2 regions of the Streptomyces sp. CA189 genome follow, and region 1 is predicted to be linked to the other one. Evidence: predicted binding sites of a transcription regulator. Region 1 holds the regulator's gene; the other holds the start of a gene.
The links. The regulator HspR, encoded in region 1, represses chaperone genes until heat shock. The targets are predictions, from matches to a motif close to TTGAGNNNNNNNNNCTCAA.
Positions count from the first base shown of each region.

Region 1 (10,922 bases):
AAGATCTACAAGTTCGGCGACGGCCACTTCGAGGCCGACGTCTTTGCCGGTGGCACCAAGCTGGACACCCTGGTCAGCAAGGGCGGCAAGCCTGCCCATGGCCAGAACAACGGACTGCACGTCGTCCTCCAGCCGAACGGCACCGTCACCTCGTGGGTGGAGGGCGCGACGAAGCCGGTCGAGAAGCCGAAGCCCGTGGAGAAGCCGAAGCCGGTGGAGAAGAAGGAGAACTCCGTTCAGGTCGCCATGCCCGACGGGCGCAACGCGCGCCTGATCGACGGCCCGAACGGCAAGCGCGTCGAGCTCTCGATGCCGAACGGGAACCTCCTCGGAACGATCGACCTGAAGCACCCGACCGCGACGAACGACGGCTGGACGTACAAGCTCGTCCAGGACGGGAAGCGCGTGAAGTTCGTCGTCATCGACGGCAAGAGCGGTGGCAACAGCTGGGTCTACGACTTCGGCAGCGGCAAGCTGATCGAGAAGTACGAGGTCGCCAAGGATGCCAAGGACGCCAAGGGCGGGAAGATGCACGCCAAGGAGGCCACGGTCGCCAAGCCCGTGGAGAAGAAGGCGGCGGCCGACCGGGTCGTGCCGAAGGGCGGCGTGAAGGCGGGAGCCGAGGGTGTGGCCCCGGTGTCGGCGGAGGGCGACGGGCAGACCCCGCTGCTGCTCGCCGCCGGTGGGGGCATGGCCGCGGTGGGCGCCGCGGGCCTCGGCTTCGCGATGCTGCGGCGCAGCCGGTCCGCCGGCCAGTCCTGACCTGCCCCGGACTCCGGACCCCGAACGCCGGAACGGCCCGCCCCCACAGGGGGACGGGCCGTTCCGGCGTTCAGTACTGCGCGGGCTACTTCGCCTCGGCGTCGGTCCCCGGCTCGGCCGGGGCCTCCGCCTTCGGCTCGGGCGCCTCGGCCGCGGCGTCGGCCTCCGCCACCGGCTCCGCCTCCGCCACCGGCTCCGCCTCCGCCTCCGCCACCGGCTCCGCCACCGGCTCCGGGTCGACCACCGGCTCTGCGACCGGCTCCGGCGTCTTCACCGAGTCCAGCAGCAGCTGCGCCACGTCGACCACCGTGACGTGTTCCTTCGCCTGGCCGTCGTTCTTCTTGCCGTTGATCGAGTCGGTGAGCATGACGAGGCAGAAGGGGCAGGCGGTGGAGACGATGTCCGGGTTCAGGGACAGGGCCTCGTCGACGCGCTCGTTGTTGATGCGCTTGCCGATCCGCTCCTCCATCCACATCCGCGCGCCACCCGCGCCACAGCAGAAGCCCCGCTCCTTGTGGCGGTGCATCTCCTGCTGGCGCAGGCCCGGCACGGCCGACATGATCTCGCGCGGCGGCGTGTAGACCTTGTTGTGCCGGCCCAGGTAGCACGGGTCGTGGTACGTGATCAGCCCGTCGACCGGGGTCACCGGCGTGAGGCGGCCCTCGTCGATCAGGTGCTGGAGCAGCTGCGTGTGGTGGATGACCTCGTACTCGCCGCCGAGCTGCGGGTACTCGTTCGCGATGGTGTTGAAGCAGTGCGGGCAGGTGGAGACGATCCGCTTCGCCGACTTCGGCTTCTTGGTCTCGGGGTCCTCGTCATCCTCGCCGAACGCCATGTTCAGCATTGCGACGTTCTCCTGCGCGAGCTGCTGGAAGAGCGGCTCGTTGCCCAGACGGCGCGGGGAGTCACCCGTGCACTTCTCGTCGCCGCCCATGATCGCGAACTTGACGCCCGCGATGTTCAGCAGCTCGGCGAAGGCCTTCGTGGTCTTCTTCGCCCGGTCCTCCAGGGCGCCCGCGCAGCCGACCCAGTACAGGTAGTCGAACTCGGAGAGGTCCTCCGCGTCCTTGCCGATGATCGGGACCTCGAAGTCCACCTCCTTGGTCCACTCGACGCGCTGCTTCTTCGCGAGGCCCCAGGGGTTGCCCTTCTTCTCCAGGTTCTTGAGCATCGTGCCCGCCTCGGACGGGAACGCGCTCTCGATCATCACCTGGTAGCGCCGCATGTCGACGATGTGGTCGATGTGTTCGATGTCCACCGGGCACTGCTCGACGCACGCGCCACAGCTCGTGCAGGACCACAGGACGTCGGGGTCGATGACCCCGTTCTCCTCGGCCGTGCCGATCAGCGGGCGCTCCGCCTCGGCCAGCGCGGCCGCGGGGACGTTCGCGAGCTGCTCCGGCGTCGCCTTCTCGTTGCCCTCCATGTCCTTGCCGCCACCGGCCAGCAGGTACGGGGCCTTGGCGTGCGCGTGGTCGCGCAGCGACATGATCAGGAGCTTGGGGGAGAGGGGCTTGCCCGTGTTCCAGGCCGGGCACTGCGACTGGCAGCGGCCGCACTCCGTACACGTGGAGAAGTCGAGGATGCCCTTCCACGAGAACTGCTCGACCTGCGAGACGCCGAAGACGTCGTCCTCGCCCGGGTCCTCGAAGTCGATGACCTTGCCGCCCGAGGTCATGGGCTGGAGGGCGCCGAGCGCCGACGCGCCATCTGCGTTCCGCTTGAACCAGATGTTCGGGAAGCCGAGGAAGCGGTGCCAGGCCACACCCATGTTGGTGTTCAGCGAGACGACGATCATCCAGATCAGCGAGGTGCCGATCTTGATCATCGCGGTGAAGTAGATGGCGTTCTGCAGCGCGCCCAGCGACATGCCCTTGAACGCCAGCACCAGCGGGTACGAGACGAAGTACGCCGGCTCGTACGAGTCCACGTGGTGGATCGCGCCTTCGAGGCCGCGCAGGCACAGGATCGCGAGGCCGATGGTCAGGATGATGTACTCGACGAAGTACGCCTGCCAGGCCTTCGAGCCCGCGAAGCGCGACTTGCGGCCGGCCCGCGAGGGCAGCGACGCGAGGCGGATCCCCATCAGGACGAGGATGCCGACCACGGTCATCAGGCCGATGAACTCGATGTAGAGCTCGAACGGCAGGAAACCGCCGATGATCGGCAGCATCCAGTCGGCCTGGAAGAGCTGGCCGTACGCCTGCACCAGCGTCGGCGGCAGCGTCAGGAAGCCGATCGCGACGAACCAGTGGGCGAAGCCGACGAGGCCCCAGCGGTTCATCCGGCTGTGGCCGAGGAACTCCCGGGCAAGGGTGAGCGTTCGGGACTTCGGGTCGTCCGTACGGCTGCCGGCCGGTACGGGCTGTCCGAGCTTCACGAAGCGGTAGATCTGCGCCACGGCTCGGGCGAGCAGCGCAACGCCGACCACGGTCAGGACCAGCGACACGATGATCGCGGCGAGTTGCATGGGAGGGCTCCTCGGGCGGCACTTACTAAGCGGTAACTTATCCAGTCAAGGCTTGAGGTTACCCAGTCCCGACGCCGCAATGTAGCCGAGCGCGCGGTGATCTGCGTCGCTCGCCCCCGGCCCTCAGGGCCGCCCGTGCCGCCAGGCCGCCCGCGGGGTCTGAGCGAGGATCGCCAGGTCCATCCCCAGCCAGTGGTTCTCCACATAGTGCCGGTCCAACAGGTCCCTCTCCTCCCACGGTAGGTCCGAACGTGCGCTCACCTGCCACAGCCCGGTCATCCCGGGCCGTACGAGGAGCCGCTCGGGCCGGTCCGACGCGCTGTTGCCGGGGCGCGGCCCGACCAGCGACATCTCGCCGCGCACCACGTTGAGGAGCTGCGGCAGCCGGTCCAGCGAGCACCGCTCCAGCGCCGCCCCGGCCCGCCCCTTGCCGACGCGGAACCGCCACGCCCGGTAGGGCCGCCCGGCCAGTCCCGCCGCCGGTTCGCGGACGAGGACGCCCGCGCCCTGGGTCGCGTACAGCAGGCCGGCGGTCAGCAGCAGCGGTACGAGGAGCACCCCGAGCAGGAGCGCCGCTCCGGCGAGGTCGAGCACCCGCTTGGCCGATGGCCTGGCCGGCCATGGCGCTGGCCGGGCGGGGAGGCGTAGCAGCAGAGGCATGCCTGCACCGTGCCGCACGCCTCCGGCGGCAGTGGGGTGCCGCGCGGCCGTGGTGACCCGTTCGGGTGCGGCGCCGCTGCCGGGGCTCCGCCCCGGACCCCGCGCCTCAAACGGCGGGGCTGGTGTTTGCCTGCGGCCGCCTGGTTCCGGTGCGGAGCTCGGTCCGGAGCTCGGTGCGGAGCCCGGCGCGGAGCGTCGAGTGCGGCGCCGAGGGGTTGCGTGTAAGCGCAGCCTAAAGGTTGAGTCCCCTCGACTCACCTCTGTTGACACCGGCGGAGCGGTGCGGCACTCTTGAGTCTGTTCCACTCAAGTCAGCTGGAGGAATCAAAATGGCACGTGCGGTCGGCATCGACCTGGGCACCACTAACTCCGTCGTCAGCGTTCTGGAAGGCGGAGAGCCCACCGTCATCACCAACGCCGAAGGCGCCAGGACCACGCCGTCCGTCGTCGCCTTCGCCAAGAACGGCGAGGTCCTCGTCGGCGAGGTGGCCAAGCGCCAGGCGGTCACGAACGTGGACCGGACCATCCGCTCCGTCAAGCGCCACATGGGCACTGACTGGAAGATCAACCTGGATGGCAAGGACTTCAACCCGCAGCAGATGAGCGCCTTCATCCTGCAGAAGCTGAAGCGCGACGCCGAGGCGTACCTGGGCGAGAAGGTCACGGACGCGGTCATCACCGTCCCGGCCTACTTCAACGACTCCGAGCGCCAGGCGACGAAGGAGGCCGGCGAGATCGCGGGCCTCAACGTCCTGCGTATTGTCAACGAGCCGACGGCCGCCGCCCTGGCCTACGGTCTCGACAAGGACGACCAGACCATTCTCGTCTTCGACCTCGGTGGCGGCACCTTCGACGTGTCCCTCCTGGAGATCGGCGACGGCGTCGTCGAGGTGAAGGCCACCAACGGTGACAACCACCTCGGTGGCGACGACTGGGACCAGCGCGTCGTCGACTACCTCGTGAAGCAGTTCGCGAACGGCCACGGCGTCGACCTGTCCAAGGACAAGATGGCGCTCCAGCGCCTGCGCGAGGCGGCCGAGAAGGCGAAGATCGAGCTGTCCTCCTCCACGGAGACCTCGATCAACCTGCCCTACATCACGGCCTCCGCCGAGGGCCCGCTGCACCTGGACGAGAAGCTCACGCGCTCCCAGTTCCAGCAGCTCACCGCGGACTTGCTCGACCGCTGCAAGGCCCCGTTCCACAACGTCATCAAGGACGCGGGCATCAACCTGTCCGAGATCGACCACGTGGTCCTGGTCGGCGGCTCCACCCGCATGCCGGCCGTCGCCGAGCTCGTCAAGGAGCTCACCGGCGGTCAGGACGCCAACAAGGGCGTCAACCCGGACGAGGTCGTCGCCCTCGGCGCGACCCTCCAGGCGGGCGTTCTCAAGGGTGAGGTCAAGGACGTCCTGCTCCTCGACGTGACCCCGCTGTCCCTGGGTATCGAAACCAAGGGCGGCATCATGACCAAGCTCATCGAGCGCAACACCACGATCCCGACCAAGCGGTCCGAGATCTTCACGACGGCCGAGGACAACCAGCCGTCCGTGCAGATCCAGGTCTACCAGGGCGAGCGCGAGATCGCGGCGTACAACAAGAAGCTCGGCATGTTCGAGCTGACCGGCCTGCCGCCGGCCCCGCGTGGCGTCCCGCAGATCGAGGTCTCCTTCGACATCGACGCGAACGGCATCATGCACGTCACGGCCAAGGACCTCGGCACGGGCAAGGAGCAGAAGATGACCGTCACCGGCGGCTCTTCCCTCGCCAAGGACGAGGTCGACCGCATGCGCCAGGAGGCGGAGCAGTACGCGGACGAGGACTCCCGCCGCAAGGAGGCGGCCGAGTCCCGCAACCAGGGCGAGCAGCTTGTCTACCAGACGGAGAAGTTCGTCAAGGACAACGAGGACAAGGTCCCGGCCGACGTCAAGGAAGAGGTCGAGGCCTCCATCGCCGAGCTGAAGGAAAAGCTCAAGGGCGAGGACGCCGCCGAGATCCGCACCGCGACCGAGAAGCTCGGCGCCGTCAGCCAGAAGCTCGGCCAGGCGATCTACGCCGACGCCGGTGCCCAGGCCGCCGGTGGCGCGCCGACCGGTGACGCCGGCCAGGCCGACGCCAACGACGACGTCGTCGACGCCGAGATCGTCGACGACGAGAAGCCGAAGGGCGGCGCGGCCTGATGTCGGAGGAGACCCCGGGCTTCGACGAGAAGCCCGAAGTCCCCGCCGACGCCGCACCTGACGACGCCGCCGAGCCGAAGGCCGCGGCTTCCTCCAAGGAGGAGGCCGCGGCCCCGGCCGGGGACTCCGCAGCAGCACCGGATGTCGCTCTCCTGGCCCAGCTGGACCAGGCCCGTACCGCGCTCGGCGAGCGCACCGCGGACCTCCAGCGGCTCCAGGCGGAGTACCAGAACTACCGCCGCCGGGTGGAGCGGGACCGGATCGCCGTCAAGGAGATCGCGGTCGCGTCCCTCCTCACGGAGCTCCTCCCGACCCTGGACGACATCGGCCGGGCGCGGGAACACGGCGAGCTGGTCGGCGGCTTCAAGTCGGTGGCCGAATCGCTGGAGACCGCCGCGGCCAAGATGGGCCTGCAGCAGTTCGGCAAGGAGGGCGAGCCCTTCGACCCGACGATCCACGAGGCCCTGATGCACTCGTACGCGCCGGACGTCACCGAGGACACCTGCGTGGCGATCCTGCAGCCGGGGTACCGCATCGGCGAGCGTACGATCCGTCCCGCGCGGGTCGCGGTGGCCGAGCCCCAGCCGGGCACGGCGCCGAAGTCCGAGGCGGCGGAGGCCGTGTCCTCGGCGGACACGTCGACCCCGTCGGACCCGTCGGACAAGGCCGCGGATGCCCCCGACGAGGGCTGAAGCTGCGGCGCCCTTTGCACGACGTGTAGGACAAGAAGCACGAGCAGGACGAGAGGAGGGACACCGGGGATGAACACGAAGGACTTCGTCGAGAAGGACTACTACAAGGTCCTCGGTGTCCCGAAGGACGCCACCGAGGCCGAGATCAAGAAGGCGTACCGGAAGCTCGCCCGCGAGTTCCACCCGGACGCCAACAAGGGCGACGCCTCGGCCGAGGAGCGCTTCAAGGAGATCTCCGAGGCGAACGACATCCTCGGCGACCCGAAGAAGCGCAAGGAGTACGACGAGGCCCGCGCCCTGTTCGGGAACGGCGGCTTCCGCCCCGGTCCCGGCGGTGGCGGCGGCTCGTTCAACTTCGACCTCGGCGACCTCTTCGGGGGCCAGCCGCAGGGCGGCGCGGCCGGCGGCTTCGGCGGCGGCGGCCTGGGCGACGTCTTCGGCGGCCTGTTCAACCGCGGCGGCGCCGGCGCGGGTGCGGGAACCCGTACCCAGCCGCGCCGCGGCCAGGACATCGAATCGGAGGTCACCCTCTCCTTCACGGAGGCGGTGGACGGGGCCACGGTCCCGCTCCGGATGTCCTCGCAGTCGCCCTGCAAGGCCTGCTCGGGCACCGGCGACAAGAACGGCACGCCCCGCGTGTGCCCGACGTGCGTCGGCACCGGCCAGGTCTCGCGCGGCAGCGGCGGCGGCTTCTCGCTGACCGATCCCTGCGCGGACTGCAAGGGCCGCGGCCTCATCGCCGAGAACCCGTGCGACATCTGCAAGGGCAGCGGGCGGGCCCGCAGTTCCCGGACCATGCAGGTCCGGATCCCGGCGGGGGTCTCCGACTCCCAGCGGATCCGGCTGCGCGGCAAGGGAGCTCCGGGCGAGCGCGGCGGCCCGGCCGGCGATCTGTACGTGGTCGTGCACGTGGACGCGCACCCGGTCTTCGGCCGCAAGGACGACAACCTCACGGTGACCGTTCCGGTGACCTTCGCGGAGGCGGCGCTGGGAGCCGACATCAAGGTCCCGACCTTGAACGGCCCCTCGGTGACGCTGAAGCTGCCCCCGGGCACCCCGGGCGGCCGCACGATGCGGGCTCGCGGCAAGGGGGCGGTCCGCAAGGACGGCACCCGCGGCGACCTGCTCGTGACGGTGGAGGTCGCGGTCCCGACCGAGCTGAACGACAAGGCCCGCGAGGCCATGGAGCTGTACCGCGAGGCGACGGAGTCCGAGGACCCGCGCTCCGCGCTGTTCGAGTCCGCGAAGGGAGCATGACATGGACGGCCGCCGTAGGAGCCAGTACCAGCTCACCGATGAGACCCCGGTCTACGTGATCTCGGTGGCCGCCCAGCTCTCGGGCCTGCATCCGCAGACCCTGCGCCAGTACGACCGCCTCGGCCTGGTCTCCCCGGGCCGTACGGCCGGGCGCGGCCGGCGCTACTCGGCCCGGGACATCGAACTGCTCCGCACGGTGCAGGCGCTGTCCCAGGAAGAGGGCATCAACCTGGCCGGCATCAAGCGGATCATCGAGCTGGAGAACCAGGTCGCCGCGCTCCAGCAGCGCGTGGCCGAGCTCTCGACCGCCGTGGACGGCGCAGCCGCCGTCCTCCAGCAGCGGGAGGCCCAGGTGCACGCCTCGTACCGGCGCGACCTGGTCCCGTACCAGCCCCCGCAGCCGGGCAGTGCCCTGGTCGTCTGGCGGCCGGCGCCCAAGCGCCCGATGGGCTGAGCGCGCCCGTACGGACGCGCGGAGAAGGCCCCGCCCCGGTTTCCCGGGCGGGGCCTTCCGCGTCTGCCACCGGCGCCCTGAGGGCCTGTGCGCGGCCCTCAGGGCCGGGAGCCCGGATCCTCCAGGATCCCCGACCGGGCGATGAGGAAGCCCAGCTGCGCCCGGCTGCCGCTGCCCAGCGAGGCCGCCAGCTTGGCGATGTGGGCACGGCAGGTCCGTACGTTCATCCCCAGCCGGCGCGCGATGGCCTCGTCCACGTGCCCCTCGATGAGGAGCTGGGCGATGGAGCGCTGCACGCCGGAGATGCCGCCGGGGGTGTGCTGGTACGTCACCTCCGCCGACAGCGGCACGGCGCGGTGCCACAACTGCTCGAAGACCTTGATGAGGTAGTCGACCAGCCCGGGGTGGCGCAGTTCCAGGGCCGTCTTGCGGTCGTCGCTCGTGGGGATGAAAGCCACCGTGCGGTCGAAGATCATGAGACGCTCTATGAGCTCTTCGAGCGTGCGGATCTCGACCTTCCCGGCGGAGATCCGGTCCACGTAGGCGAGCGTGCCCTGGCTGTGCCGCACGGTGTGCTGGTAGAGCGTGCGTATCCGCACCCCGCGGTTGACGAGGGGAGCGGCGCGCTCCAGCGCCTCCGTGAGGACGGACGTGGACCGGGCGCCGCCCGGCTGTACGGTCAGCACCTCGGTCCGGCATTCGGCGGTGGCCTGGTCGAGGGCGGTGTGGATCTGGTCGAAGCCCTCCAGCACGGTGATGGCGTGGGTGTTCGCGGGGCTCTGGGCGCTGATGGTCAGGAACGGCTCGAATGCGTCGGTGAGATCTATGGTGTCCCGGCGCCGGTCCTGAATCTCCCGTTCGAGCGGATGGAGCCGCTGGGCGAGCGCGACGGACGGCGGAACCGCGCGGAGCTGGTTCGCGTCATCGGGGTCGGGGCGCAGGAGAGCGAATTCGAGCAGGCAGGGGGCGTTCTCGACCTCGCTGCGAGCCACCCGGCCGGTGCTCAGCGCCGCCGTGTAGAGCCGCGTCCCCTCGGCGCACATGGACGTGACGGGGTGGGGATGTGTCGCCTTTGTGTTGTTTGTGGGCAAATCTCCACCCCCCAGGGTCCTGAACATGCAAGAACATGATGCATCGTCCCTGTGGCAGTGACGTGCCCGAATGAGCCATCGTCTGACACGCGGGGGAGAAGATTTCCATCAAGTGAGGACGAAGCCGACCATGTACAAGAGAATGCTTCGCTCGGTACTTGCCATTGGGTTCTCCGCCGCTGCGGTCTTTGGGGCAGTCAACGCCTTCGGTGGGGACGTGGGGGGTACCGACGCGCTCGCCGTGTCGATAGGAACGCCGCCGGATCTGGGCTGGGACTCGATGTCCAGCGATCTGGGCTGGGACTCGGCCATCGCGTCGACCAACGACCTCGGCTGGGACTGATGACGCCCGACGACCACGGCTTCCGCCGTGAAATGGCATCGGCCTACCGCTCCGGCTGGCAGTTCATCGATCTCACCAGCGCCATCCCCTACGCCGGCGACTCGCTGAAGGTCACCCTCTTCGGCCAGCCGATCATCGTGGTGCGGGAAGAGGACGAGGACGTCCGCGCCTACCGCTGTCTGCGCCGCCCGCGCGGTGCACCGCAGCCCGTCCGCTGCGAGATCCGGTACGGCATGGTCTTCGTCAATCTGGACCAGCGTGATCACCAACTTTTCGAGCCCGAATCCGCCGCCACCCCCCGCAGTGCCTGAAGCGATTCCCCTGTCGTCGCAGATCGCTCAGGCACTACCCCCCACACAGCGACGCCATCGTGGACCTGACCACGATGGCGTCGCTGTGATGTCCGTGTCCAGTGGTTGAACCGGACACGCCGAACCGGGCGGTCAAACCGGGCGCGGTTGAACCGGCCGCGGTCGAACCTGCCGCCCCCGGCTACGCGCGCCCCAGGGCCCGGTCCAAGGTGATCTCGACGACCACCCGGTCCGGGTTCGGCGAGGGCGTCCGCCCGTACCGCTCCGCGTAGCGCCGGACCGCCTCCGCGACCGCGGCCTCGTCCGTACGGACCACCGCGCGGCCCTCCAGGGTCGCCCAGCGCCGCCCCTCCAGCTGGCACACCGCCACCCGGGCCCCGCCCTGCGGGTCGCCCTGCGACGCCAGTACGTTGCGGACCTTCTTGCTGTTCTTGTTGCTGATCACCCGTGCCAGCCCGGCGTCCGGGTCGTACGTCACGCCCACCGGGACCACGTGCGGGCTGCCGTCGGGGCGGTGCGTGGTCAGCGTGCAGACGTGCCGCTCCCGCCAGAAGGCGAGGTACTCCGGCGTCGGGTTGAGTGCGTCATGGGTGCTGCGGGCCGTGCCGGCCGGACTGGGAGTCGACATGCGCGAAGGGTACGTCCCTCCACCTTGAGTGGAATAGACTCAACTTTGTGCAGGTTACTCATGTAAAGCACACGACG
Region 1 covers NZ_JBWJVM010000001.1:310,336-321,257, reverse strand. Annotated here, with positions in the region: gene AC061S_RS01525 (hypothetical protein) at 1-762, shown strand, start outside; gene AC061S_RS01520 ((Fe-S)-binding protein) at 848-3,232, opposite strand; gene AC061S_RS01515 (sugar transferase) at 3,356-3,892, opposite strand; gene dnaK (molecular chaperone DnaK) at 4,222-6,069, shown strand; gene grpE (nucleotide exchange factor GrpE) at 6,069-6,761, shown strand; gene dnaJ (molecular chaperone DnaJ) at 6,831-8,018, shown strand; gene AC061S_RS01495 (heat shock protein transcriptional repressor HspR) at 8,020-8,472, shown strand; gene AC061S_RS01490 (helix-turn-helix transcriptional regulator) at 8,571-9,590, opposite strand; gene AC061S_RS01485 (hypothetical protein) at 9,781-9,906, shown strand; gene AC061S_RS01480 (Rieske (2Fe-2S) protein) at 9,906-10,217, shown strand; gene AC061S_RS01475 (pyridoxamine 5'-phosphate oxidase family protein) at 10,399-10,845, opposite strand.

Region 2 (10,922 bases), on a different contig from region 1:
GGGAACTGCTCGGCCAGGTCGACGCCGTACACGGCCTCTACTACGCGCTGATGCACGCGGTCTTCGCGCTGACGGGCGACACCGGCGCCCCCGCCTCCGGCCTCTGGGCCCTGCGCCTCCCGTCGGTGGCCGCCACCGCCCTCGCCGCGTCCGGCGTGGCCGCGGTAGCCCACCACCTGGCGGGGACGCGGCGCGGCGGGGGCGGGGGGTCCGGCGGCCGCGACCGGGCTGACCGGTCCGATCGGCCCGGTAGGCCCCCCGGGTCCGACGAGTCTGACGGGCCCGATCGGCCCAGGGACCCCGACGGGTCTGGTGACCCCGACCGGTCCGGCGGGCCGGTCGACCCCGACCGGTCCGATGGGTTTGACGGGTCCGACGTGCCAGACCGTCCCGACCGGTTCAGGGACCCCGACGGGTTCGGGGGGTCCGGCGGGTCTGACTGGCCCGACCGGCCCGACTGGCCCGACTGGCCCGACTGGCCCGACCGGCCCGAACGGTCCGATCGGGCCGACCGGCCCGACCGGGCAGGTCGGGGCGCGTTGTTGGCCGGGGTCGGGTATGCCGTGCTGCCGCCCGTGCAGATGTACGCGCAGGAGGGGCGCTCGTACGCGCTCGTCGCCGCGGCCGTCGTCTGGGCCACGTACCTGATGCTGCGCCGGCGCTGGGCCGCCTACGCCGTGGTGCTGGTGCTCGGGTGCTGGCTGCACGAGTTCGCCGTACTGGCGCTGCCGGCGCACGCGTTCGCAGCTTGGCGCTCGCGCGGCTGGCGGGTCGCGGCCGGAGCCGTGGTGGCCGCGCTGCTGCCGCTCGCGCTGGTCAGCGCGCGGCAGGCGCAACAGCAGTTGGGCTGGCTCGGGCGGCCGAGCTGGCAGGACTGGGCGGCGTACGGGGTCCTCGCGGCCGCCTCGCTGCTCCTGGCCCGGGGAGCCGCGCGGGAACTCGTACGGTGCGCCCTTCCGCTGGCGCTGCTGCCCCCCGGGCTGCTGCTCGCGGTCTCGCTGGTGCACCCCTGGTACGTGGACCGGTACGTCCTCTACGCGCTCGCCGGCTTCGCCCTCCTCGCGGGAGCGCGGCTCGCCGCGGCGCGGGGCTGGTGGGTGTGGCCCCTGGTCGGGGTCCTGCTCGTCCCCGTCGGGTTCTGGTCCGCGTGGCTGCGCACCCCCGAGAGCCGCAAGGACGACGCGCGGGCCGTGGCGGCGGCCGTCGGCGAACTCGCGCGCCCGGGCGACGCGGTGCTCTTCCTCCCCTCGCGGCGGCGCGAATGGCTGCTGTCCTCGCCGGAGGCCTACGGAGCCCTGCGCGACCTCGCCCTGTCCCGCACCCCGGCGGCTTCGCGGAGCCTCCATGGCGTGGAGCGGACTCCGGAGGAGATCCAGGCGGCCCTGCTGGACCCGGCCGTCGACCGGGTGGTCGCCCTGCTGGACCCGGTGGGGCAGCCGCTGGACGGCTACCCGGCCGAGGCGGTGAAACGCCAGACGCTGGTCTCCTCCTTCGACCTGTGCTCCGTGACGGACGTGCGCGGCGCCCGAGTAGCCCTCTTCGCCCGGCCGGGCGACTGCCCGTAGCTCCCGGCGGGGCCGCGGGTCCCGTCCCGGGGCCGCGGTTCCTCCCCTGGTCCACCTATCCGGTCCGGGCCCGCCGGCCCCCTCCCAGGTCCACTCCGCCTGCTTCCGAGCTCGCAGGGCCTGCTTCCGGCCCGCCGGTTCCCTCCGGGCCCGCCGGTTCCCTCCGGGCCCGCCGGTTCCCTCCGGGCCCGCCGGTTCCCTCCGGGCCCGCTGGTCCGGTCGAGGGCCTGCTGGTCCCTCCCAAGTCCATCTGTCTGTTTCCGGGGTTGTCGGCCCCTTCCGGGTCGCTGGTCGCCCCAAGGCCACGCGTCCCCTCCCGGGCGGCCGGTCCCCTCCCCGCTGGCCGGTCCGAATCCAGGCCGGCCGGTCCCTTTGCGGGCCCGCCGGTTCTCCAGAACTGGCTGGTCCCTCTCAGGTCCACCCGTCTGTTTCCGGGCGGGTTGGTCCCGTACGGGGATCGCTGGTCCTCCCAAGTTCACCCCCGTCCGCTCCCGTGGCTGCCGGGCCGCTCCTGGCCAGCCGGTCCGGTCCCGGGCTGGCCGGTCCCCCCGGCCGGGCCTTCTCAGGTCCACCCGTCTGTTTCCGGGCGGGTTGGTCCCGTACGGGGATTGCTGGTCGTCCTCCCGAGTCCACCCCCGTCCGCTCCCGTGGCCGCCGGTCCGCTCCCGTCCAGCCGGTCCCGTCCAGCCGGTCCCGTCCATGGTCAGCCGGTCCCGTCCGGGCTGGCCGGTTCCTCCCGGCTGGTTCCTCTCAAGTCCGCCCGTCTGTCTCCGGGCGCGTCCCGGGGTCGCCGGTCCGACCAGATCGGTCCGTCCGCTCCGGGGCGCTGGTCGCCCTCCCGGGATCACCGGCCCGTCCCCGGTCCACCCGTCCGCCCGGGGTCGCCGGGTCCCGGGGCAACTCGTTCCGCGACAGGGCCGCCCGTCTGCTCTTCGGGGCACCTGCGCCGCCCCGCCCCGAGGGCCTGCGGCCTCCGCGGCTGCGTACGCGCCGTCTGCGTCGACCGATCGGGCTCGCCTCCGGGGCCGCCTGCCGTGGGCAACGCGCGCCGACGGACGGTGCGTTCGCAGGAAGGGGGAACGTAGGAGAGAGGATGGGTGGCGGGCCGCCGACCTCACCGGGGCCCGCCGACTTCTGCCGGAGGTGCACCATGGACGCAACCCGCCCCCGCCCCGACTCCCTCGTGCCGCCCGGTCCGCCCGGTCCGCTCGTCGATGGCGACTGGCTCGCGGAGCGACTCGGCATACCCGGACTCGTCGTCTTCGACGCCTCCGTCGGGACACACCGCGACACGGGCCGGCGGATTCCCGGGGCCCGCCCCTTCGACCTCGACGGCGCGCTGTCCGACCACACCGCCGCCGCCCCGCACACCATGCCCGGCCCCGCCGCCTTCGCCGAGGCGATGCGCGCCCTCGGCGTCGACGACGGCAGCACGGTCGTCGCGTACGACGGCGCCGGGATCTACTCCAGCGCCCGCGCCTGGTGGATGCTGCGCGCCATGGGCTTCGACCGGGTGGCCGTCCTCGACGGCGGGCTGCCGGCGTGGCTCGCCGCCGGGCGGCCGGTGGAGCAGCGCCGGCCGGGATACGGGGGCCCCCGCGGCTCCTTCACGGCCCGGCCCCGCACCGGGCTGCTGGTGGACGCGGCCACCGTCTCGGCGGCCCTGGCCGATCCGGCCGCCGCGGTGCTCGACGCCCGGACCCGCGAACGCTTCGCCGGTACCGCCCCCGAACCCCGCCCGGGCCTGCGCGGGGGCCACATGCCGGGCGCGGTCAGCCTCCCCTTCGGCGAACTGCAGCGCCCCGACGGCCTGATGCGCCCCGCCGCGGAGCTCCGCGCGGCCTTCGGGGCGGCGGCGGGAGCGCGGGAGCGGCTGTACTTCAGCTGCGGATCCGGGGTGACCGCCTGCGTGCTCGCCCTCGGCGCGGACCTCGCCGGGTACGAGGACCTCGCGGTGTACGACGGCTCCTGGAGCGAGTGGGGCACCCCGTCCCCGGACCGGCCGGTCGTACAGGGGCGTTAGAGCGGCCCTTCCGGATCCCGCCGGCCCGGCCCGGGGGTAGGAAACTGCTGGTTCTTTGGTCCACTCTTGCGAGTGATGGTCCATTTGGGTGAGTGTCGTTACGGTCGTCTGTATGGATTTCATGGAGTCGGCGAGGGCACGGGGTGTACCTCCCCATGCGTATCGCTGGTTCGGTGAGGGCAGTTGGCTGACAGTGTTCTGTGCCGGCTTGTACGGACAGCGCTCCGCGAAGATGCGGGCGCGCAGGGCTCTGTCCGCGGGGGTCGGCGATGGCTGATCCGGTCAAGGAGTTGCGTGCCATCGCTCCTTCGTTCGTGGCGCTCGGTCCGAACGGTGTAGCGATACGAGGCCGCCTGAAGCATCTGATTGCCCAGGACGAGGAAGTCCTGCGGCTGGTTGGCGCGCATCAGGGTGCCCTGGCTTCCCGTGACCTCGAGCAGCGGTGCGCGGACGGTCCCGACCACTCCACTGAGACGTGGGCGGCCCGCAAGCGGGGCTGACGAAGGAATCCTCGTCGCGGATCGCCGGGGCGATCACCAAGGCCAGCCACGATCAGTGGGCGCTCGCCCGCCGCTGCCAGGCCGCACACATCCAGAACCTGGACGCCGGCATCCACGCACTGCGGCACCGTCTCGCCCTGCCTGTTGGGGAGAAGGGAACCAAGCGTGCTGCGGGCGGCTACCGCTCTAGGAGCGAGTGGTTTCGCAAGTCCCGCCGCCTCGTGACGCTGGAAGAGCGGCATGAGGCTGTTGTGGCCGACTGGCGGGCGGGCCGGGTCCGGGTGGTCCGGGGCGGGAAGCGGCTGGCGAATACCCGGCACCATCTGGCCGAAGCCCAGCTCACCGAGGAGCAGTGGCGGGCCCGCTGGGAAGCCAAACGCTGGTTTCTCGCGGCTGATGGAGAGTCCGGTAAGCGGTTCGGGAACGAGACGATCCGCGTCACCCCCGACGGCGAGGTGTCGGTCAAGCTGCCCGCCCCGCTCGCGCATCTGGCCAACGCCAAGCACGGCCGGTACGTCCTGGCATGCCGGATCGCGTTCGCGCACCGGGGCGCAGAATGGGCCGACCGCATCGAAGCGAATCGGGCCGTGGCCTACCGCATCCACCTGGACGTCACACGCGGTCGCTGGTACCTGACCGCATCCTGGCAGCGCCCCGTCATCCATACGCTCCCCCTCGCCACCGCCTGCGTGAACGGCATGGTCGGTGTCGATACGAATGCCGACCACTTCGCCGCCTACCGGCTCGACCCGCACGGCAACCCCGTCGGCGATCCGCACCGCTTCCCCTACGACCTGTCCGGCACCGCCGATCACCGCGATGCGCAGATACGCCATGCCATCACCCGGCTGCTGCACTGGGCGAAAAAGCGTCGGCGTCAAGGCCATCGCGATCGAAGACCTCGACTTCGCCACCGAGAAGACACGGGAGAAGCACGGCCGCAGGAAACGGTTCCGGCAGGTTGTTTCCGGCATCCCGACCGGCAAGCTCAAAGCCCGACTCGCCTCGATGGCCGCCGAACACGGCCTCGCCATCGTCGCAGTCGATCCCGCCCACACCTCCAAGCGGGGAGGCCAGCACTGGCAAAAGCCGCTGGTCACCCCCCGTCGAAAGATGTCCCGTCATGATGCCGCTGGTATCGCGATCGGGCGACGCGCCCTCGGACACCCGATCCGGCGTCGGACGGCACCGCCCCCACACGACCGGAGTGATCGTGTGGGGCATCGGACCGTCCAGGCCGGACCAGGCACCCGCAGGCGTGAGGGAAACCGCCCACCCACAACGGACCGGCTCCATGGAGAGCCGACGCCGAGCGGGACGAGAACGCGGAGACCCAGCGCATCCAAAACCGTTCGGGATGCGCCCAGTAAGCATGAATGGGTCCAAGACTCACTCCTGCACACTGGCTAGGAACGGTTAACCCCACCCCGGATCCGGGCACGTGCCCCATGCCCCCGCGGCCCCCGCACGGGCACGATCGGCAGCATGACAACGAAGGCGCGCTCGCGCGGCACCAAGGCCACCCGTCACCGCCGCGTACACCGCCGTGGCCCTCGCCTCGGGGCTGCTGCTCACCGGTTGCTCCTTCGGCTCGCTCGTCTCCCGGGGCGGACCGGAGATGACGGCGAGCGCGGACGCCGCGGTGGCCGAGGCCGTCACCGTGGTCGACGTCGCGGACACCGGCAGCGGGTCCATCGAGGTGGCCGCCGGGTCCGGGCCGGGCGTGACCGTCCGCCGCACCGTCCGCTATCACGGCGCCACCGCGCCCGAGCCCGCCCAGCGGCTCTCCGACGGCGTCCTGACCCTCACCAACGGCGACTGCTCCGGCCGCTGTTCCATCGACTACCGGCTGGAGGTACCGGCCTCCGCCACCGTCAGGGCGGGCAGCAGCAGCGGCCGCGTCACGGTGTCGGGGGTGGCCGCCGCCGACGTCACAACCTCCTCCGGTTCGGTCCGGGCGGACCGGATCGCCGGCCCGCTGAAGATCCGTACCTCCTCGGGGTCGATCGCCGCCGACGGGCTGGCCGGCCCGGGCACGGACGCCCGCTCGTCCTCCGGCGACGTCCGCCTGGCCTTCGTGAAGGCACCGGGCTCGGTCGCGGTGGAAACCGGCTCGGGCGACGCCGAAGTGAAGGTTCCCGCGGCCCCGTACGCCCTCGACGTCTCCACCACCTCCGGCGAGCGCGAGATCACCGTCCCCGCGAACCCGTCCGCGACCGCCCGCGTCGCCGTACGGACCTCGTCGGGAGACATCGTCATCTCGGCAGCCTGAGCCGCACCCCCGGCGAAGTCCCGTCCGCCGATACCCCGTCCGCCGGTGCCCGCCGGCCTACGGGGCTTCGACGACCTGCCAGTCCTCGATCGGCTTCGTCCGGAACAGCCCCCGGTACACCCGACGGGTCAGCACGGCGGCGCCCGGCCCGTACTCCGCGAGTTCCCCGAAGGCCTCGGCGGCGGACTCGTAGACGAACTTCTTGCCCTTCGCGTTCTGGATGACCCATTCCCTGGCCCCGGAGACACCCACACCCTCTACGTACATGCGGGGAGCGTAGCCCTGCCCCGAACTCGCCTTCATCCGTGGTGAGCTGGGTATTTCCGGCGATGTCAGGGCCTGGCGCGGGATGCTCCCACCCGTGTTCGCCGCCGGCGAACGGGTGTCGGGGAACATTGAGGCGCGCACATGCATTGAGTCGGCATAGCTCAACTTCACTGCCGGAGGGAACATCATGGCTTCGACGTCCGTAACGCTCACCCTGCCCGTGCTGCCGCTCGACGACGAGGTCGTGCTGCCCGGGATGGTCGTACCGCTGGACCTGTCCGACGCCGAGGTGCGGGGTGCCGTCGAGGCCGCGCAGGCCGCCGCCGCGGGTGGCAAGCCGAAGGTGCTCCTCGTGCCCCGGGTCGACGGGAAGTACGCCGCCACCGGGGTCCTCGGGACCGTCGAGCAGGTGGGGCGGCTGTCCGACGGTGACCCCGGGGCGCTGATCCGGGGGCGCGGCCGGGTCCGGATCGGGGCCGGGACGACCGGGCCCGGGGCCGCGCTCTGGGTCGAGGGTGAGTCCGTGGACGAGGCGGTGCCCGATCCGCTGCCCGGGGCCGTCGCCGAGCTCGTCAAGGAGTACAAGGCGCTCGCCACGAGCTGGCTCAAGAAGCGCGGGGCCTGGCAGGTCGTGGACCGGGTGCAGCAGATCGAGGGGGTCGGGGCCCTCGCGGACAACTCCGGGTACTCCCCGTTCCTGAGCGTCGAGCAGAAGGTGGAGCTGCTGGAGACGGCCGACCCCGTGGCCCGGCTGCGGCTCGCGATCAAGGCCCTCAGCGACCACCTCGCCGAGCAGGACGTCGCCGAGTCCATCGCCAAGGACGTCCAGGACGGTGTCGACAAGCAGCAGCGGGAGTTCCTGCTGAAGCGCCAGTTGGACGCCGTGCGCAAGGAACTGCGCGAGCTCAGCGGGGAGAAGGACGGGGAGGAGTCCGACGACTACCGGGCCCGGGTCGAGGCCGCCGACCTGCCCGAGAAGGTACGGGAGGCCGCCCTCAAGGAGGTCGACAAGCTGGAGCGCTCCAGCGACCAGTCCCCCGAGGGGTCCTGGATCCGCACCTGGCTGGACACCGTGCTCGAACTGCCCTGGAACGAGCGGACCGAGGACGAGTACGACATCCGGGGAGCCCGCGCCGTGCTGGACGCGGAGCACGCCGGGCTGAGCGACGTGAAGGACCGGATCACCGAGTACCTGGCGGTGCGCAAGCGCCGCTCCGAGCGCGGGATGGGCGTCGTCGGCGGGCGCAGGGGCGGGGCCGTGCTGGCGCTCGTGGGCCCTCCGGGCGTCGGAAAGACCTCCCTCGGGGAGTCCGTGGCCCACGCCATGGGGCGCAAGTTCGTCCGCGTGGCCCTCGGCGGAGTCCGCGACGAGGCCGAGATCCGCGGGCACCGGCGTACGTACGTGGGCGCGCTGCCCGGCCGGATCGTACGGGCGATCAAGGAAGCCGGGTCCATGAACCCGGTCGTGCTGCTCGACGAGATCGACAAGGTCGGCTCCGACTTCCGGGGAGACCCGGCGGCGGCGCTGCTCGAAGTCCTCGACCCGGCCCAGAACCACACCTTCCGGGACCACTACCTGGAGGTGGAACTGGACCTGAGCGACGTGGTGTTCCTCGCCACCGCGAACGTGCTGGAGGCCATCCCCGAGGCCCTCGCGGACCGTATGGAACTGGTCCGCCTCGACGGCTACACCGAGGACGAGAAGGTGGTCATCGCCCGCGACCACCTGCTGCCCCGGCAGCTGGAGCGGGCCGGCCTGGCCGCGGAGGAGGTGGTCCTGGAGGAGGACGCGCTGCGCAAGCTGGCGGGGGAGTACACCCGGGAGGCGGGCGTGCGCACCCTGGAGCGCTCCCTCGCCCGGCTGCTGCGCAAGGTGGCCTCCCAGCACGAGCTGGGGGAGCGGGAGCTGCCGCTGCGGATCGGCGCCGGGGACCTGCGGGAGCTCATCGGGCGGCCGCACCACGTACCGGAGTCGGCGCAGGACCCGGCCGAGCGGCGCACCGCCGTACCGGGCGTGGCCACCGGCCTCGCCGTGACCGGGGCGGGCGGTGACGTGCTGTTCGTCGAGGCCTCGCTGGCCGATCCCGAGACGGGCGCGGCCGGGCTCACGCTGACGGGCCAGCTCGGAGACGTGATGAAGGAGTCGGCGCAGATCGCGCTCAGCTTCCTGCGCTCGCACGGCGCCGAGCTGGAACTCCCGGTCGCCGACCTGAAGGACCGGGGCGTGCACATCCACTTCCCGGCGGGCGCGGTGCCCAAGGACGGTCCGAGCGCGGGCATCACGATGACGACGGCGCTGGCCTCGCTGCTGTCGGGACGGCAGGTCCGCACGGACGTGGCCATGACCGGCGAGGTCTCGCTGACCGGGCGGGTCCTGCCGATCGGCGGGGTCAAGCAGAAGCTGCTGGCCGCGCACCGGGCCGGACTGACCACCGTCATCATTCCGAAGCGGAACGAGGCCGACCTGGACGACGTCCCGGCCGAGGTGCTGGCAGGGCTGTCGGTGCACCCGGTGACGGATGTACGCCAGGTCCTGGAGCTGGCCCTGGCCGCGGCCGCGGTCCCGGTGGCCGCCGCGGCCTGATCCCCGAGGCAGGCACCGGGGGCCCGGGTCCCCCCGCTCCGGCGGGGCCCCGGGTCCCCGGCGTGCCCGCTGCGAAATACTGGTGGGCCACACACCAGCGAAGGAGCGGGCCGTGCACGGGACCGAAGACCAGGAGTTCCTTGCCCTGGAGCGGGAGCTGTCCGTCTTCCTCCGACGGGCCCGCGCCTCCTCCGGGGAGATGGCGCGCGAGCTGCACCCGGAGCTGGAACCGGCCGCGTACGGGCTCCTCGTACGGCTGGAAGCCGCCGGCCGGCAGCGGGCGACGGAGCTCGCCGCGTACTTCGGGGTCGGCAAGGCCACGATGAGCCGGCAGCTCCGGGCCCTGGAGGTGCTGGGCCTGCTGGCCCGCGAGCCGGACCCGGCGGACGGGCGGGCCTTCCTGGTCGGGCTCACGGAGGAGGGCCGGGAGCGCTTCCTGCGTGTCCGGGGCGCCCGGCGCGAGCAGTACATGCGCAAGCTCGCGGACTGGGACCGCGGGGAAGTGGCGGAACTGGCGCGGCTCCTGAACCAGTTGAACGCGGGCGGGGAGTAGGCCCGCCCCTACAACTCCGCGTAGGCCGCCGACGCGTCGTCGTGGCGCTTGTCGCGGCGGTGCGCTCGGCCCGGGTCCGATTCCAGCGTGCGGACCCGGTCGATCAGGGACTGCGCGCCCTCCTTGCGCAGCACGGCCAGGCATGCGGACCAGTCGCCCTCCCCGAAGGTGTCCGTCCACCGGCTGGCCCCGTCCGTGAGCGCCGCCAGCGCCCGGACCTCCGCACGCGGTGTCCGCCCGGTCACCGCCCGGGCCGCCACCTCCGGGTCCGCGGCGGCGGTGAAGAAGCCGCCCTCGGCGTTGCGCAGCGCGTCGGCGGAGGCCTCCGTGCGCAGCCGCTCGCGCGGGATCCGGTCCAGCCGGTCGTCGAGGACCGCGCGCACCTCGCCTCCGGGCGCCTGGAGGAGGAGTACGGAGTCCGAGAGCACCAGGTGTTCGACCCAGAACTCGTCCCAGCGGACCACGACCACCGTCGCCTGCGGCGTCCGGACGTGAGAAAGGTCACACGTGTCGCGATGGGCCTCCGCGGTGGCGCGAATGGCCTCGGCCAGGACCCGTTCGAGGGGCATGTCCCGGCGCGATCCGGACAGTTCGGTCAATCGGCCGCCCAGTCGTGCCGCGAACCATGGAACTCCGTGCACGCATCCGACCTCGCCCGGAGGTGGGGTGACCCCGTCGAGGGCGACCAGGACTCCGCCGCCCGAGGCGGGGATCGCGGCCGACAACCAGTCCTCGTTGGGGCGTTCCGGGTTGCCTGGCACGGAGGAGAGATCGATGCGCATGCGGACATTCTGCCTGCGCGGGGCCCGTAAGGGCGGGAGCGGTCGGGGAAGGTCCGGACCAAAGTGGGGCGGGTGGGGCGGGAAGGGACTGCCGGGGTCAGCGGTGTGACCCTCGGCATGTGGGCGGGCATCCTGCCAAAAGCCGCATCGATCTTTCAACCACCCGTCCACGGAGGGGCTCTGACAGCCGATTGCCGAGTTGGTCGCCCACTCTTCCGTGCTGTTCACTCCTTCGTGTGGCCGGGCGGGCGATGTGCGGCCCTCCTCCCAACTCACTGCGAGGGTCTGAAGCGGTACGGCGGTACGGCGCGGCGGTACAACGGAGGCGGGGGACCGTTTGCGGTGACCGGCCGTCACCCCGGCCCCACCAGGCAAC
Region 2 covers NZ_JBWJVM010000062.1:11,545-22,466, forward strand. Annotated here, with positions in the region: gene AC061S_RS32805 (hypothetical protein) at 1-1,565, shown strand, start outside; gene AC061S_RS32810 (sulfurtransferase) at 2,716-3,588, shown strand; partial or broken gene AC061S_RS32815 (IS200/IS605 family accessory protein TnpB-related protein) at 3,858-5,498, shown strand; gene AC061S_RS32820 (DUF4097 family beta strand repeat-containing protein) at 5,635-6,360, shown strand; gene AC061S_RS32825 (hypothetical protein) at 6,418-6,627, opposite strand; gene lon (endopeptidase La) at 6,815-9,211, shown strand; gene AC061S_RS32835 (MarR family winged helix-turn-helix transcriptional regulator) at 9,147-9,764, shown strand; gene AC061S_RS32840 (protein phosphatase 2C domain-containing protein) at 9,773-10,546, opposite strand.
Region 2: lon (endopeptidase La) is a predicted target of HspR. The motif match lies at 6,774-6,792, and genes of this name have one in related genera.